2 linked regions of the Endozoicomonas gorgoniicola genome follow. Each later gene encodes a partner of the first gene's protein in a complex. Links are inferred from orthologs where the notes say so. Each region holds a gene or a part of one and is shown in the gene's direction. Other genes may lie near its edges. The genes, in order: mfd and uvrA.

Region 1 (8,793 bases):
TGTTAATCACCCTGTCGACAATAGAAATATTTTGCTCTTCGGAGTTAAAAGCAGGCTCAGTGGCAGCCAGCTGGTCTAGTCTTCTGGTTGCCTCGTTGCTTTCTCCAAGGAATGCCAGATAAACGGCAACGAGAGCAGAAAATACGACATAGGATGTGTGGCTTTCTCCAAGATTGTTTTGATTACCAGGCAGGCGAAAAGACAAGACCCTGCTAACGGCATAACCCAGGCGACTTTCTTCAAGGTATCTGTACTCTTGTCTGTTTTCTTCAGGGTGTCGCACTTCCCTAACTATAGGGCTATCGTATGATGCAATAACGGAGAGGTCATACAGGAAGCTATAAGGCCGGATGTCTGGCTCAGAATGACTGTTTACATAGTGCTGCGCCTGCCTGAATTCAGCCTCTGCGATAGAGATAAGGTTGCTGTACAGACTACCGAATAACGAATGAAGTGTACGTATGGGGGTATTGGTAGTGCCATTGGTAGTGCCATTGTCGCCTGCAGAATAAGGTCTTGGTGTGTCCCGTAACTCCCTTAATAATGCCAGTAAATTTTCTCTGCCTTCCTGAATATTTCTCAGCGAGTTAAAGCCTGTTATGCCAAAGTTAGAGTGGTATTGAATCAATGTCGCAATATGATAGGAAACTGTCTCCAGCTCTCTTTCCCTGGCCTCTTCTGCTAATCGCGACAACAAATAATAAACATCGACCAGCGTGTAATCGTCTGGCGTATCTATTATATATTGCAGTCTTTGATTTATGCTCAGGCTGCGTCTTCTTATTCCTGGTCCAGTAACCACCACGCCATTGACGTGTTCCAGTTCCTGATTGACAAAAGAAATTTTCGAAATTATTTGATCATATTCTACTTGAAATGAGTGGTATAAAGTGTCAGCCATCTCATCCTGCCCGCCTGACGCTCCGTCGTCAGTATCCGAAGCTGCTGCGACGTCTTCTGTGTCTGAACCCGGATTTTCCATATCTGGTAGCTCAGGTATTTCAACAGTTGACCCATGTGAAAGCATATCATTCAGGTTTGCCGGATCTGCTGGCAGCGTGGGTGCCGTGCCGCGAAACATTGGATTGAAACCAGCATCGGATGGATCCTCCATGGGAGGCTGAGCATAATTTGACCCAACAGAAAGAGAGACTGCGAAGCTTGTCGAAAGTAACAGATTGCTGCTTAAGATATCAGGGGTTAAACAGATGCGTTTTTTTTTAGCATGGTATGAATCTTACTTTAAATGATGATTAATGAAGTAAATCCATCCTAATATAAGTATTATTTTTACAGGCTTTTTCAACGTGGATGTCAGTATAGTTAAAGAATACCGGAACAACGCATAAAATATTTTAAGTATTCAGAGTGGATCCCCGCCTGCGCGGGGATGGCAATGGTCTATAGCTATGCAGGAACAATCGGATAATTAACACCCGAAATCTGCCGCAAAATCCGGTTCACCTGACAACTGTAACCGTACTCATTATCGTACCAGACGTAGAGTACACAGCGGTCACCTTCCACAATAGTCGCCTTGCTATCAACAATGCCCGCCTTGTGATTCCCCACAAAGTCACTGGACACCACTTCACTGGAGTTAACAAAATCAACCTGTTTTTGCAGCGATGAATACAGGGATGTGTCCCGCAGATACGTATTCAGTTCAGCAAGCGTCGTTGTCTGCCCCAGGTTCAGGTTCAGAATTGCCAGAGAAACATTAGGCGTAGGCACCCGTATGGCACTGCCCGTCAGTTTTCCCTTAAGTTCCGGCAGGGCTTTGGCCACCGCTTTGGCGGCACCGGTTTCGGTGATGACCATATTAAGGGCAGCGCTGCGCCCGCGACGGGAGCCTTTATGGTAGTTATCAATCAGGTTCTGGTCATTGGTATAGGAGTGAACGGTTTCCACATGCCCACTGACAACGCCGTATTGATCGTGAATAGCCTTCAGCACCGGAGTAATGGCGTTGGTGGTACAGGACGCTGCCGAGATAATTCTATCTTCCGGATCAATATCCCGGTTATTAACGCCATAGACAATATTTTTCAGGTCACCCTTACCCGGCGCAGTTAACAGGACTTTGCTGACGCCCTGACATTCAAGGTGCTGGCTGAGCCCGGCTTCATCTCGCCATACGCCGGTGTTGTCCACCACAATGGCGTTCTTGATACCATAACGGGTGTAGTCAATGCTGTCGGGAGAACTGGCATAGATCACCTGAATTGCCACACCATTGGCGTAGATGATTTCGTTATCATCATCAACACTGATCGTGCCACGGAAAGAGCCATGCACTGAATCCCGCCGTAACAGGTTAGCACGCTTATGCAGATCATTGTCAGCCTTGCCCTTGCGAACAACGATCGCTTTAAGATTAAGCCCGGCTCCGCCACCCGCCCGTTCAATCAGAATTCGTGCCATCAGCCGCCCAATACGCCCAAAGCCATAAAGCACAACATCCTGACCAGTAGCCTTGGCGGATTGCCCACTGGTAGCCAGCTCACCCAGTTCCTGCTTTATGTAATCAGAAACGGACTGTTGGCTGCCTGACGTCATATAGCCGTTCGCCAGTTTGCCTATATCAATACGACAGGAAGCCAGGTCCATCCCGTTGAGCGCCTGAAGAACAGGAAATGTATCCCTGACCGTTAATTCACTATCGTTTACCTGTCGTATAAATTTATGGGATTTCAGAATTTCTATAACAGAGCGGTTAATAATAGAACGGCCATAGACCGTTGTTACCACATTTTTATCCCGATACAACCGCCCGATCAGCGGAATCATAGATTCCGCCAGTGCCTCTCGCTCCTTCCAGTCCTGAAAATATTTATCTACCACGGTGTCGACCCTGCTGTTTATAATTCTTATCGTTATGCCGCGAGGCTTCTCGTGGTTATTATCCTGACCATAATGACAATTGGCAACATCCGGATATCACCGTTTCACAGATCTGATCATCTGTTTTTAATTTCAATACTTCAGGCTGTGATAAAAGCAGCTGAATAGCTACAATGCGCATTCACCGATGCACTTATATCAATCAGGACGTACCGTAGATTCATGTCACAGGCAAGCCTTCCTCTGCCCACCCACACGGGTGACAAAATCATCTGGGCCAACCTCGACCAGACCGCCAGTGCCTGGGCCATTGCCAGCGCTGCCAGAGAAAGCAGCAAGCCCCTGCTGGTCATCACGCCTGACTCAAACCGGGCCAACAGCCTTGAAGAGGAGCTGACGTTTTTTCTCAATGGGAACGAATCCATTAAAATCATGCATTTCCCCGACTGGGAAATTCTGCCTTACGACGCCTTTTCACCCCACCAGGACATTGTCTCCCAGCGTCTTGAAACCCTTTACCGCCTGCCTGGCTATCAGCACTGCATCCTGATTATTTCCATCACGACATTGCTGCACCGCATGAGCCCTAGAAGCTACCTGGAAGCGAATTGTCTGGTGATCAGCCGGGGCGATAACTTCCTGCTGGAACAGCGTCGCCAACAACTGGAGCAGGCGGGCTACCGTTGTGTCGACACGGTCTATGAGCATGGAGAATTTGCTATCCGTGGCGCCCTGATGGATATTTTCCCGATGGGGGCTGACCAGCCATTCCGTATCGACCTGTTTGATGATGAGATCGATACCCTGCGCGCCTTTGACCCTGAAAGCCAGCGCTCAACCGAACAAGTCGACAGTATCGAGCTACTGCCCGGCCATGAATTTCCCATGGATAAAGCCGCCCGGGACCAGTTTCGCAGCCGCTTCCGGGACACATTTGACGTGGATTACCGGGAATGCCCGCTCTATCAGGATATTGGCCAGGGCATGGCAAGTCCGGGCATGGAATATTACCTGCCACTATTCTTTGAACAGACAGCAACCCTGCTTGACCATATCCCGGAACAGACCATCGTCGTTCAGTGTCAGGGGGTTCAGGAGGCTCTGCAGCATTTCTGGAAAGATGTTAATGAGCGTTATGAAAACCGTAAGGTTGACCCACTGCGCCCCTTACTGCCTCCGCACCGGGTATTGATGCCGCCGGAAGAGTTGAATGCAAAACTGATGGATTACGGTCGAGCCCGACTCGATACAGACCGCGTTAAAGAACAACAGGGGCGCTATAACCTCAGTCATTTACCACTGCCTGAGCTGACACTGAATGCCAGAACTGATAATCCTCTGGCACCGTTGGAAACCTTTATCGCCTCCGGCCCGCGTATCCTTCTGGTGGCAGAAAGCGCCGGTCGTCGTGAAGTGCTACTGGAAATGCTGGCCCAGAACCAGATTAAACCAGTGGAGTTTGCCAACTGGTCAACGTTCCTCGGCCATAGCGAAACACTGGGAATCACTCTCGGCTCTCTGGAAGCAGGGCTGCATCTGTCAGAACCGGATGTCGCACTGATCCCTGAAGCTCTGCTGCTGGGGCAGCGGGTTATGCAGAAAAGACGCCGTCGTGGTGACAGTGATTACCAGACCGATCAGGTGATTCGAAACCTGACCGAACTGCGCGAAGGTGCGCCTGTTGTACATATTGATCACGGCGTGGGACGCTATCGAGGTTTGCAGACGCTGTCCGTTGATGCTCAGGAAGCGGAATTTGTAACTCTGGAGTACGCCAGCGAGGCAAAACTCTACGTCCCCGTCGCATCTCTGCACCTGATTGCCCGTTATACCGGTACAGACGATGAGCTAGCCCCCCTGCATCGTTTAGGCAGCGAACAGTGGACCAAAGCCCGTCGTAAAGCCGCCGAAAAAGCCCGGGACGCCGCCGCTGAACTGCTCGACATTTATGCCCGCCGGGAAGCCCGGCAGGGGTTTGCCTTTGACTCCCCGGATCAGCAATACCATGCCTTCAGCGCTGGTTTCCCGTTCGAGGAAACACCAGATCAGCAACAGGCTATCGAATCGGTGATTAAAGACATGACGGCCATCCAGCCCATGGACAGACTGGTCTGTGGTGATGTGGGCTTTGGTAAAACCGAAGTGGCAATGCGGGCTGCCTTTATGGCGGTTCAGAGCGGCAAACAGGTGGCGATTCTGGTACCCACCACACTGTTGGCACAACAACATTATGAAAGTTTCCGGGATCGTTTTGCTGACTGGCCGGTGGAAATGGATGTGATCTCCCGGTTCCGTTCAGCAAAACAGGTGCAGGGGCTGAAAGAAAAACTGCAGGAAGGGAAGATCGACATCATTATCGGTACCCATAAGATTTTGCAGGGCGACCTGCATTTCAAAAACCTTGGGTTACTGATTATTGATGAAGAACACCGTTTTGGTGTACGCCACAAAGAAAAGCTGAAGTCTCTGCGTTCCGAAGTGGACATTCTCACACTGACTGCTACGCCAATACCCAGAACCCTGAATATGGCTATGTCCGGCATCCGGGATCTGTCGATTATTGCCACCCCTCCCGCCAAACGCCTGTCAGTAAAAACCTTTGTGCGTCAGCACGATAACCAGTTGATAAAAGAAGCCGTTCTGCGTGAGCTGCTCCGTGGCGGTCAGGTGTACTGCCTTCACAACGAAGTTTCCAGCATTGAAAAAGCCGCTGAAGATTTGCAGGCATTGATACCGGAAGCGCGTATCGGCATTGGTCACGGTCAGATGCGCGAGCGGGAGCTGGAACAGGTGATGTCCGATTTTTACCACAAACGTTTCAATATTCTGGTGTGTACCACCATTATTGAAACCGGTATTGATGTCCCCAGCGCCAACACCATTATCATCCATCGCGCAGATAAATTTGGACTGGCACAGTTGCACCAGTTAAGAGGCCGGGTCGGTCGTTCCCACCACCAGGCGTATGCCTACCTGATGACGCCATCACCGAAATCCATGACCAGAGATGCTATCAAGCGGCTCGATGCCATTTCCGATGCCCAGGACCTGGGAGCCGGATTTATGCTGGCATCTAACGATCTGGAAATTCGTGGTGCCGGTGAGTTACTGGGTGAAGACCAGAGTGGTCAGATTCAGAGCGTCGGCTTTACCCTGTATACCGAAATGCTGGAAAAAGCGGTTAATGCTATTCGCCTGGGTGAAACCCCTAACCTCGATAAACCTCTGCAACAGGGAACCGAGGTGAATCTGCGTCTCCCTGCCCTGTTGCCGGAAGATTATATTCACGATGTTCACAACCGCCTGATTCTCTACAAACGCATTGCTGCTGCCGGTTCAGACAATGACTTGAAAAGCCTTCAGGTGGAGTTGATTGACCGCTTTGGCCTCCTGCCAGAGCAGGCCAAAAACCTGTTCCGACAGACCCGTATCCGTCTGACTGCTGAGAAACTGGGGATTATCAAGCTGGACGCTGGAGAAAACAGTATCCGGATCGAGTTTGAAGATCAGCCTAAAGTGGATCCGCTGGCAATTATTCAGATGATCCAGGCTGATCCTCATCTCTACAAACTGGAAGGTAGCAGTGTCTTCAAGTACAGTGGCGCTATAAATGGAGCCATGGAACAACCTGAGCAGCGCTTCGCTACGGTTGAAAGCCTGCTGCAGAGGCTGACAGGATAATACCTGTCAGCTGTAACTCTCGGAAACCCCGTTAATGATACGAATGTTCAAAATTATCCTGAAACCTTTACTGTTGCTGGCAGCACTGCCAGCCATCAGCCATGCCCGCGATGCCGAGCCACAGCGATGGTTTCAGGCGGACATGGTAGTCTTTGTCAACCTGAACAGTATGAATGGTGCTGAGCAGTGGCCCAAAATCAGCCCTTATACTATTCCGGCCAATGCCATCAAACTGCGTAGTCCGGATGCACTTAACTCTGCACCGGGCATCAACGACCTGTTGCGCCTGCACAAACAGGATCGGGAGAAAGCCCTGCCCGATCTGGAACGGGAAGCCTTTGTGTCCCTGCCAAGGGAGGCTCATGTACTGCTTAAACAGGGAAATACGATTGATACAGCCAATGATTACAAGGTGATCAGCCGGATGGCGTGGATTATGCCACTGGAAGATGATTCCAGAAGCAAGCCCATCAAAATCCGGGCTTACAGCAACACCGGCAAGCCCAGTCTGCTGGAGGGTTCGGTCAGCATCAGTTCCAGCCGCTTTCTGCATGCGGATGTCAACCTGTGGTACAGCGAGCTGAGCAGGGAAGCCCTCTCGGACCAGCTACTGAATGTTACAAACGATATAGACAGTGAAAACCCACAGACAGTGAAGAATGGAAAAGCTAAACCCGACATTCGCCGTGACCTGCAATTGGTGATGGACCCATCGGGTACACCTATGAAAATAACCCGCAACTTCCAGTTGCGGGAAAGCCGCCGGATTCGAAATACACGACAAATTCAGTATCTTGACAGTCCGGTACTGGGTGTACTGATCAAACTCACACCTTACGACGTTCCGGAGGTTCCGCTGCTGCCTGATATCGAATCTTCCAGACAGCCTGAGCCGGTACTTGGACTGCTGCCGGGCCTGAACCTGGAAGGCTGACCGGGAATATCATTCCACTTGCTGCCCGGAGCGATTCGGGTAGCGCCCTTCAGTCTGTCTGTTCACCTGCTCCAGCTCCTCTTCAGTCAATGCGCGATAGTCCCGGGGATAAGGCCAGCCATCACTGGTGAATGGGGCAATGTCATCTGCGACCGCCTGATGGATGGTCAGAGAACAATACAGAAGAACCAGCAACCCTGGGCAATAATACCTATATCCCATCGTTGAACAGTTAAATCCTATTGGTGACATTTAAGCAGGTTATATCATGCCAGACTATAGATGCGTGTTGTGCAATAGACAGTTTTCACATGGTGGTGATTTCCATAAACACATGAAAACCCATTCCGGTGAAAAGACCGAGGTTTGCCAGACCTGTGGGAAGAAATTTGGCGTTAAAGGCAACTTGACCAGGCACATGAAAACCCATGAAGACATAAGAAAGTTTCCCTGCCCGGTCTGTGGAATATTTTTTACCCGGGGAGAGCATGTCACGAGACATATAAAGGCTCGCCATCAAAAGCCGGCTGCCACGGTTTCCGTACAAGTCCTGGAAAGAGGAGGAGCTGTCGGAACAATCAGATCAACAACCCAAACATTCAGCACCTCCCAGACACAAACTACCATCAGTAATGTCAGCTCAAACATTGGAGAGGCTCAGATCGTTACTCAGGCAAGCAGTTCGGTAGTCACAACCACTGTAACGCAACAAGGAGAAACCATCAGTCATTTCGAAAGCAGACAAGAGGCGGCCGTAGCACTTCTGCGGCTGGCTGGGCAGGGAGAACAAGCGGCAGCCGAAGCACTTCTTCAGTTGGAGGGGCAGGGAGATCAAGAGGCGGCTGAAACACTTCTGCAGCTGGGGGAATAAGTAACAGTTAAATCCTATTGGTGACATTTAAGCAGGTTTTATCATGCCAGACTATAGATGCAATGTGTGCAATAGACAATTTGTATATGGTGCTGCTTTCAACAAACACATGAAAGCCCATTCCGATCAAAAAACGGATGCTTGCCCGACCTGTGGGAAGAAATTTGGCTTGAAACACAACTTGACCAGGCACATGAAAACCCATGAAGACATAAGAACCTCCTTTCCCTGCCCAATCTGTGGAAAATTTTTTACCCGGGGAGAGCATGTCACGAGACATATAAAGGAAGTCCATAAAATGTCGACTGCCACTGTTTCCGTACAAGTCCGGGAAGGAGGAGGAGCTGTCGGAACAATCAGATCAACAACCCAGGCATTCAGCACCTCCCAAACACAAACTACCGTCAGTCATGTCAGCTCAAACATTGGAGAGGCTCAGGTCGTTACTCAGGCAAGCGGTTCG
Region 2 (8,190 bases), 2.4 Mb from region 1 along the record:
ACAGTCCCATGGTGGTACCACGGGTGCCAGCAGGGGATAACTTGCTGGCCAGTGAAGGCAGAGACGCCTCCAGAAAATTAAAACCGGCGAAGAATACCAGTAATCCAGAAATCAGCAACCAGCGATGCTCCCCCGCTTGAGCCATAAACACCATCGACACTAACAGCAGCGTAACCGCCGTTACAAAACACTGTTTCAACCGCCGTTGTTTTTCGCTGTAGATGATGAAGGGGATAATCACCAGAAAAGAGCCCAGCAACCCCACCAGATACACCCCGCCATGAGATGCACGGGGGATGTTCATGGTACTTTCGAGTTCACGGGGCAGAAACACAAATAGCCCCATAACGATGAAATGCAGGGTAAAAATGCCAACCATCAAACGCAACAATTCAACGTTATGCAGAACTTGTCGGACGCTTTTTTTTCTGACGGATGAATTCAGATCCTGCCGCCGTGTCGTCGCTGAAGGAACGACCAGCAACACAATCAAAATGCCCACACCTGCCAGCCAGGCATTACTGAGGAACAGTCCTGACAGCCCCCAGCCCGCAGCAATAGAGGGTCCGAGCATCATGGCGAGACAAAAGGACAAACCGATTCCCATACCAAAAATCGCCATGGAACGGGTACGGTATTGTTCACGAGTCAGGTCTGCCAGCAGCGCAGTCACCGCTCCGGCGATGGCGCCACAACCCTGCAGGACCCGCCCCAGGATCACCCCCTGAATCGATCCGGCATAAGCAGCCACCAGGCTCCCTGCCACAAACAGTAACAAACCGGCAATAATAATTTTTTTACGCCCCACCCGGTCTGACAGCCAGCCAAACGGTATCTGCAATAACGCCTGACTGAAGCCATAAGCCCCAATCGCCAGCCCCACCAGCAAGGGCGTTGCACCTTCGAGCTGATCGGCATACAGCGCCATCACAGGCAGAACCATAAACAGTCCGAACATGCGGAACATAAATACCAGAGACAGAGAGAGAGATGCTTTGATTTCCTGACCAGACATTACTGACTTCTTATAACTTTTTTCCAGTAACGGCAAGTTTATCAGGAAATACCGAAAACAAGTTCACAAATAGCAAAATAATCGACCCCGTACTTGTGCATTCATTCATCCTGTCGGGCAATTTTTTCCCACACTTCCCTCTGTCTCAACTATTTTTTTCACTGGTTAATATCAAAACTGAAGGGAATGAGTATTTATGACGTACCCAAAAACAGCACCTTTTTTTCAGTTCAGAAAAAGCCTGCTCATTATTCTGCTCTGTCTGGTCACAGTCACTCCAACTCAACAGGCCCATGCCAATAAAAGCCTTATTATTCCTGCAGCGCTTACCTTAGCAGTAGCGGGAATATACTTTCTGACAGAATACCACCTCGGTTATGACAATGGCTTTGAAGAGAGCATGACCCTGCTTCCGGCAATCACCTATCAGGTTGATTCCACTAACAGTCATAAAAACGGTGGCTCTGAAGTAATACTCACTCCTAAGATAATTCGCGGACAGTACATTAAACCAATACGCTCTGAGCGAACCGTTATGCAATTTGCAGGGCGTGCTGTCTGTTCACCAATTACAAACACCAAAGGCACATCAGTTGACCTGAGTGACCTCAACAGACAGTGCCGGGAATGGTTCAATGACCATACGATGAAGTTCCCTCATCAGGCGCTGGGAGTAAAAATAGACCAACTCGATACCCTTTTACTGCCTAAGCTGGTTTACAACGTCAACACAAAAAAGCTGGACCTTCTCGCCACTCCGGTTTCTTTCGTTAAACAGGATGGCAGTCCCTCCAGTGTAAATTCCGCCATAACCAGAAGTGAAACAAAGTGGCAACGATTATCGCCGTCTTTCCCGGAACTGGACAACCTGTCCTTAGAGGAGAAAAAGGAACTGCATATCTGCCATCACGCTCCGGAACTGTCGAAAATGCAACACCCTCTGGAAAGCGCCGATCACCATTACTATTACGACTTTCCCGTTCCTGGCATTTCACACCTTCATAAAACCAGCCATGAATTCTTCATTGCTACCCAGTATTCCAAACTATTAGGAAACTGGGGGTATTACTGGGTCATTGATGCCCCCTGGCCAAACGGTTATCGAAATCTGACATTCGCTAAAACCAAATACATCGATCCGTCGCAGCCTCTATAAATGCAGCCTCTATAAATATCGGCGGCAGACCATGCTCGATAAAATTCAATACAGCTCCACACAATGTTTGTTTTATACTCCTCCGTTGGTTTAATGCCCACGCAGAGGAGCAGGCAGTGGACAAAATTACGGTACAGGGCGCAAGAACGCATAACCTGAAGAACATCGATCTGGAAATGCCAAGAGACAGCCTGATCGTGATAACGGGTCTGTCTGGCTCAGGTAAGTCTTCACTGGCGTTCGATACCCTGTACGCTGAAGGCCAGCGCCGCTACGTTGAATCCTTGTCAGCCTATGCCCGCCAGTTTCTGTCGATGATGGAAAAGCCGGATGTCGACCATATAGAAGGTCTTTCACCGGCAATTTCTATCGAACAAAAGTCCACCAGTCACAACCCTCGCTCGACAGTGGGTACCATTACTGAAATATACGACTACCTGCGTCTGCTCTTTGCCCGTACCGGCATTCCGCGCTGCCCAAAACACCACCAACCACTGGAAGCCCAGACAGTCAGCCAGATGGTCGACCAGGTTCTTGCTATCCCGGAAGGCACCAAACTGATGCTTCTGGCTCCGGTGGTCAGGGATCGAAAAGGTGAACACCTGCATGTATTCAATGAACTGAAAACCCAGGGTTTTATCCGCGCCCGTATCAACGGCATTGTCACCGACCTCGACAACCCTCCGGCTCTGGACAAGAAAAAGAAGCACACTATTGAAGTGGTGGTTGACCGTTTCAAGGTGCGCGACGATCTGCAACTGCGTCTGGCTGAGTCCATTGAAACCGCGCTGGAACTGACCGACGGACTGGTGTCGGTGAGCTATATGGACGGTGAGCAGGACGACGTCGTTTATTCCGCACGCTTTGCCTGTCCGGAATGTGGTTACAGCATCAATGAGCTGGAACCCCGAATGTTCTCCTTTAACAACCCGGCAGGAGCCTGCCCTGGCTGTGACGGTCTGGGCATTAAACAGTTCTTCGACCAGGACCGTATTGTTCAGCACCCCGAGTTAACGCTGGCAGAAGGTGCAATCCGGGGCTGGGACAGACGCAGTGTTTATTACTTCCACATGCTGAAATCTCTGGCAAAACATTACGGATTTAATATTGATACGGCATTTGATGACCTGACTGCCAAACAGCAGGAAACCATCCTGTACGGCTCCGGTGATGAACAGATTGATTTCAGTTATGTTAATGACCGTGGCGATATCTATAAAAAGCGTCATCGCTTTGAAGGCATCATCCCGAATTTTGAACGACGCTTCCGCGATACTGAGTCTCAGGCTGTGCGGGATGAGCTGTCGAAATACCTGAGTACCCAGAACTGTCCGGGCTGTAAAGGTTCGCGTCTGCGTCTGGAATCCCGCAATGTCTTTGTGCAGGAAGAAACCCTGCCAGAGCTGGTGAAGCTACCTGTTGAGCGAGCCCTGACGTATTTCAACGAACTGAAACTGCCGGGCAACCGGGGAGAAATTGCTGAAAAAATCCTGAAGGAAATTTGTGAACGTTTAAACTTTCTGGTCAACGTTGGCCTGAATTACCTGACCCTGGATCGCAGCGCCGATACCCTGTCGGGTGGTGAAGCCCAGCGTATCCGCCTTGCCAGCCAGATTGGTGCCGGACTGGTGGGTGTTATGTATATTCTTGACGAACCCAGTATCGGACTGCATCAGCGGGATAATGAGCGCTTACTGAACACCCTGACCCGACTGCGCAACCTTGGCAATACAGTCATTGTCGTAGAGCATGATGAAGATGCTATTCGTATGGCAGACCATGTGATTGATATTGGTCCGGGGGCGGGCATTCACGGGGGAGAAATTATCGCCCAGGGTTCTCCCCAACAGGTCATGGATAATGAACAGTCCCTGACTGGTCAGTACCTGTCAGGTACTAAAGCCATAGCAATTCCGGAAAACCGCACACCAAGGGACAAGAAAAAAACGCTAAAGCTCTCCGGCTGCTCCGGCAACAACCTCAAAAACGTCACGCTGGAAATTCCTGTCGGATTGATGACCTGTGTCACTGGCGTTTCCGGCTCCGGTAAGTCAACCCTGATCAACAGTACTCTTTACCCGATTTGTGCAACTGAGCTGAACAAGGCGACAACCCTCACCCCGGCGTCGTACAAAAAAATCACCGGCATGAGTCATTTCGACAAATGCATTGATATTGACCAGAGCCCGATTGGCCGTACACCACGCTCCAATCCCGCCACCTACACTGGCATATTCACCGCGATTCGTGAACTGTTTGCCGGTACCCAGGAAGCCCGCTCCCGGGGGTATAAACCTGGTCGTTTCAGCTTCAACGTCAAAGGCGGACGCTGCGAAGCCTGTCAGGGTGATGGTGTAATCAAGGTAGAAATGCATTTTCTGCCGGATATCTACGTTCCCTGTGACGTCTGCAAGGGAAAGCGTTACAACCGTGAAACCCTTGATGTTAAATACAAGGGTAAGAGCATTGATGAAGTGCTGAACATGACCGTGGAAGAAGCACTGGAATTTTTCGAAGCCATTCCCGCTATTAACCGCAAACTGCAGACACTGATGGACGTTGGCCTGTCGTATATTCATCTGGGGCAGAATGCGACAACCCTGTCTGGCGGTGAAGCCCAGCGGGTCAAACTGGCCAAAGAGCTGTCCAAGCGTGATACCGGCAAGACCATGTATATTCTGGACGAACCAACGACCGGCCTGCACTTCCACGATATACAACAGCTGCTTAATGTTCTGCACCGTTTACGGGATCATGGTAATACTGTCGTTGTGATAGAACACAATCTGGATGTGATTAAAACCGCAGACTGGATTGTGGATCTTGGGCCGGAAGGTGGTGATGGCGGTGGTGAAATCATTGCCACGGGTACGCCTGAAGCTGTTGCTGAGATGGATAGTTCCCACACAGGGCGTTTCCTGAAGCCCATGCTACCCCTGATGCAATAACGATTGATACCTCTTAACCGAAACAGCAATTACTGTTGTTTCGGTCATTTCTCTTTCTAAAGGACTCATCATAGATCATCAGTGTTGCAGATGCCCCGAATGATAGATGTCTATCGAAAATAAAGATGTAAGCATAATAAATTATGGTTCTAAAGATTTTAGGTTATCAGCTAGTTGTTGACAGGATTACTTTTTTATAGCAGGCTGTACACAATTTCGATGTTTGGGGAATATATCTGTGCGTACTACTACTTACGCGTCAATCATATCTGTATTGATTATGCACTACCGAATGGAGCTTGGTTTCAGCAAAATCAAGTTTTCAGATTGGTTAGGGCTATCGCCATCAACCTGGGGAAAAATTGAAAATGGGGAAATACAATTTTCTATAAACACTCTTTATCGCTTTAAAGAAAGAAGTGGTTTTAATACCTGGTGTATTATAGCGGTAGGTGATTACTATGAGTCAATTCTTAAAGAAAATCAGTGGGAGATCGTAAACCAGCTAGAAGGTGATGATTTATTATTAATTAAAGCTAAAGAGTATTACAAAGAATTTGATGTCTATGGTAATAAATTAAATAGTTTAAGTGCAGAAAATAGTAGTGAGTATATTCCTATTTTATTTACTGGAATGATGAATAAAAAAGTAGCTCCTATCTTTCAAAAAATATGCGAATAAAAAGTTAAATCTATATATTCGGTCATATGAAATTAAATATTCCTACTTTATTAGACTATCTCTATGAAAGACTCAACAGTAGAGGCGTAGTTAGTTATACAAATCGTACCTTCTAAGTAAGCTATTGCACTGGCAATCTGGACACCAGACCCGTGTTGGATTTCCTTGCAATTGCCAACTATTAATCGTCATTCCGCCTTAGTCTGATGTTTAGCTTGCCATGCTCATTACGGTATTTAGAAGGTGCCATTGGTATTATGTGATCAGGGTTATGACTCAACAATATCATCTGAGCAATAAGTCAGTAGGTATTTTTAACAAATTAATAAGGTTCTGAGTTCAGGTTGAATCAATATGCATTCTTTACGTTTCAAAGAGAATTATAAACTCCATCTCACAATGGCCTTTACAGCTCTCAAAATCAACTTTTTTTGTGGAGTTATGGTAATCGGGTTTCCAGAGCTAGACATAATTCCCACAATAAAATCAATTTCGATTTATCTTAGTTTTGCGTCAGTAATTTTAATGAATATATCATCACTTTCATTTTATTTATATGCTAAAAGGAAAAAAGACATCAATATTGCTGTTGCTTTGGGGGTTGAAATTGGAGCTGTCAGTTTACTATTTATTGGACTTCCCATAATTCTCGAGCAACTTATAATAATAGATTTTTCTACCTGCACGGTAATAAGTACAATATTTTTTTCTAATATTTACATGGGAATAGCCCCACTTATCACTGTTTATTTGGTAGATCGCAAAAAAAAACGTAACTGCTCAAAATTGACTGGCAAATCAACCTCTACAGGTCAAAGAAAGTTATCCTGATCTTTCGTATATTTCACCGTATGCACCTGCCTGACTCACTATTCTCCAGTACAGACAATGAACAGTTGCGTTCATTCGTCAAAAACCTTCTCGACACGGTCGAGAAGCAATCTGTGCAAATTGAAAGGCAGCGCGTTCAGATCGAACAGCTGGTCGAAGAGAACGAACAGCTTCGAGCAGAAATTCGCCACCTGAAGAAGCACAAGGGCAAGCCTAAAATCAGGCCTAATGTCTCGGACAAGGGCGATGATCAGGAAGACAGCTCTTCTGCGGAAGACACTGATCAGGCTGCCGGGAAAAGTGACACTGATCGTCCGCCGAAAAGTAAACGACCACGATCACAAGAAGCCGGTGAAACCGCTGCACCACCAATGACTGTTGACCGAGAGGAAATCTGTTCAATCGCTGCTCCCGGTGAGAACTGGCGCTTCAAGTGCTATATCGACTTTTTCCATACTGAGCTGGACTTGCGTTTTGTCACTACTCGCTACAGGCGTGAGTATTACACAACTCCGGAAGGCGGGGTGTCAGCCCCGCTACCTGATCATGTGAAAGACCGTTTTGGCGACAACCTGAAAGCCCATCTGCTGGATTTTTATCATTCATGCAGTACGACACAGCCACTACTGCTATCTTGGCTGCACGACCATGGATGCTCAATATCAGAAGGTTCCCTGAGCAACATCCTGACGAAAGGCCATGATATTTTCCACCAGGAAAAAGAAGAATTGCTGGAAGCAGGGCTGACTTGCTCTGATTATCTCCAGGCCGACGACACAGGTGCTCGCCACCAAGGAAAAAACGGCTACTGCCTGTTTATCGGCAACCCTTATTTTTCCTACTTCCATAGCAGCGACAGTAAGAGCAGGATTAATTTCCTGGGCTGTCTGCAAGGGCAGCAGCGGCTTTATCTTCTCAACGACGTTGCCATTGACTACATGGAGAATCAGGTTGATGTGTCGAAGAAGTGGATCACTGCGCTATCCGAATGCGGCGAGAAGCGTTTCTCAACAGAAGAAGAGTGGGAGAGCTTCCTTAACAGCATTGGTTGTGCTGCCCCGCAACAAAGGCGCTGGGCGACAGAGGGTGTTTTAAAGGCCGCATTGATGCTCAATCATCGCCTTGAGAACCTGATTATCCATAGCGATGGAGCCCGGCAGTTTGATACAGCCTTTCAGCATTCGCTGTGTTGGTACCATGCGGGAAGAAACATGGACAAGCTGATACCGGCCAATGACCTGGAACGAGCCGCCCGTGACACCGTGCAGGATCAGTACTGGTGCCTCTACGACGACATTGAGGCCTACCAGAAAAAACCAACGGACAAGGAGAAACAGAAGCTCTACCAGGAGTTTGATCGTTGGGTAACACAGCGGGTTGACTACCCTGCCTTGCAGGCTGAGTTGGGCAAACTGATGGTTGTCAGGGAAGAGCTGTTATTGGTTCTTGAGTATCCGTGGCTGCCACTGCACAACAACCTGAGCGAGAGGCAGATCAGAGAGTATGTGAAACGGCGAAAGGTTAGCGGTGGTACCCGGAGTAAACTTGGGAGGAAATG

What was found.
Region 2: the proteins of mfd (region 1) and uvrA are in contact, whole or in part, in a crystal structure (PDB 4DFC), measured with the Escherichia coli proteins. The link is inferred for Endozoicomonas gorgoniicola from one-to-one orthologs.

What each region holds. Positions count from the first base shown.
Region 1 is NZ_JAPFCC010000001.1:1,662,681-1,671,473, reverse strand. What follows is about bases 2,698-6,725. They hold mfd (transcription-repair coupling factor), read left to right. Parts: upstream 2,698-3,066; coding sequence 3,067-6,525; downstream 6,526-6,725. Other genes in these bases: NX722_RS07585 (peptidoglycan binding protein CsiV), read left to right, coding at 6,569-6,725; NX722_RS07595 (glyceraldehyde-3-phosphate dehydrogenase), read right to left, coding at 2,698-2,790. Outside these bases: NX722_RS07600 (hypothetical protein), read right to left, coding at 1-1,114; more of NX722_RS07595, read right to left, coding at 1,408-2,697; more of NX722_RS07585, read left to right, coding at 6,726-7,459; NX722_RS07580 (hypothetical protein), read right to left, coding at 7,469-7,681; NX722_RS07575 (C2H2-type zinc finger protein), read left to right, coding at 7,728-8,330; NX722_RS07565 (hypothetical protein), read left to right, coding at 8,629-8,793. UniProt on the Escherichia coli protein: Couples transcription and DNA repair by recognizing RNA polymerase (RNAP) stalled at DNA lesions. Mediates ATP-dependent release of RNAP and its truncated transcript from the DNA, and recruitment of nucleotide excision repair machinery to the damaged site.
Region 2 is NZ_JAPFCC010000001.1:4,100,729-4,108,918, forward strand. Bases 1,895-5,319 are described here. They hold uvrA (excinuclease ABC subunit UvrA), read left to right. Parts: upstream 1,895-2,287; coding sequence 2,288-5,119; downstream 5,120-5,319. Other genes in these bases: NX722_RS18615 (hypothetical protein), read left to right, coding at 1,895-2,171. In the rest of the region: NX722_RS18610 (MFS transporter), read right to left, coding at 1-1,015; more of NX722_RS18615, read left to right, coding at 1,212-1,894; NX722_RS18625 (helix-turn-helix domain-containing protein), read left to right, coding at 5,412-5,801; NX722_RS18630 (hypothetical protein), read left to right, coding at 6,156-6,632; NX722_RS18635 (IS66 family transposase), read left to right, coding at 6,653-8,190. UniProt on the Escherichia coli protein: The UvrABC repair system catalyzes the recognition and processing of DNA lesions. UvrA is an ATPase and a DNA-binding protein. A damage recognition complex composed of 2 UvrA and 2 UvrB subunits scans DNA for abnormalities.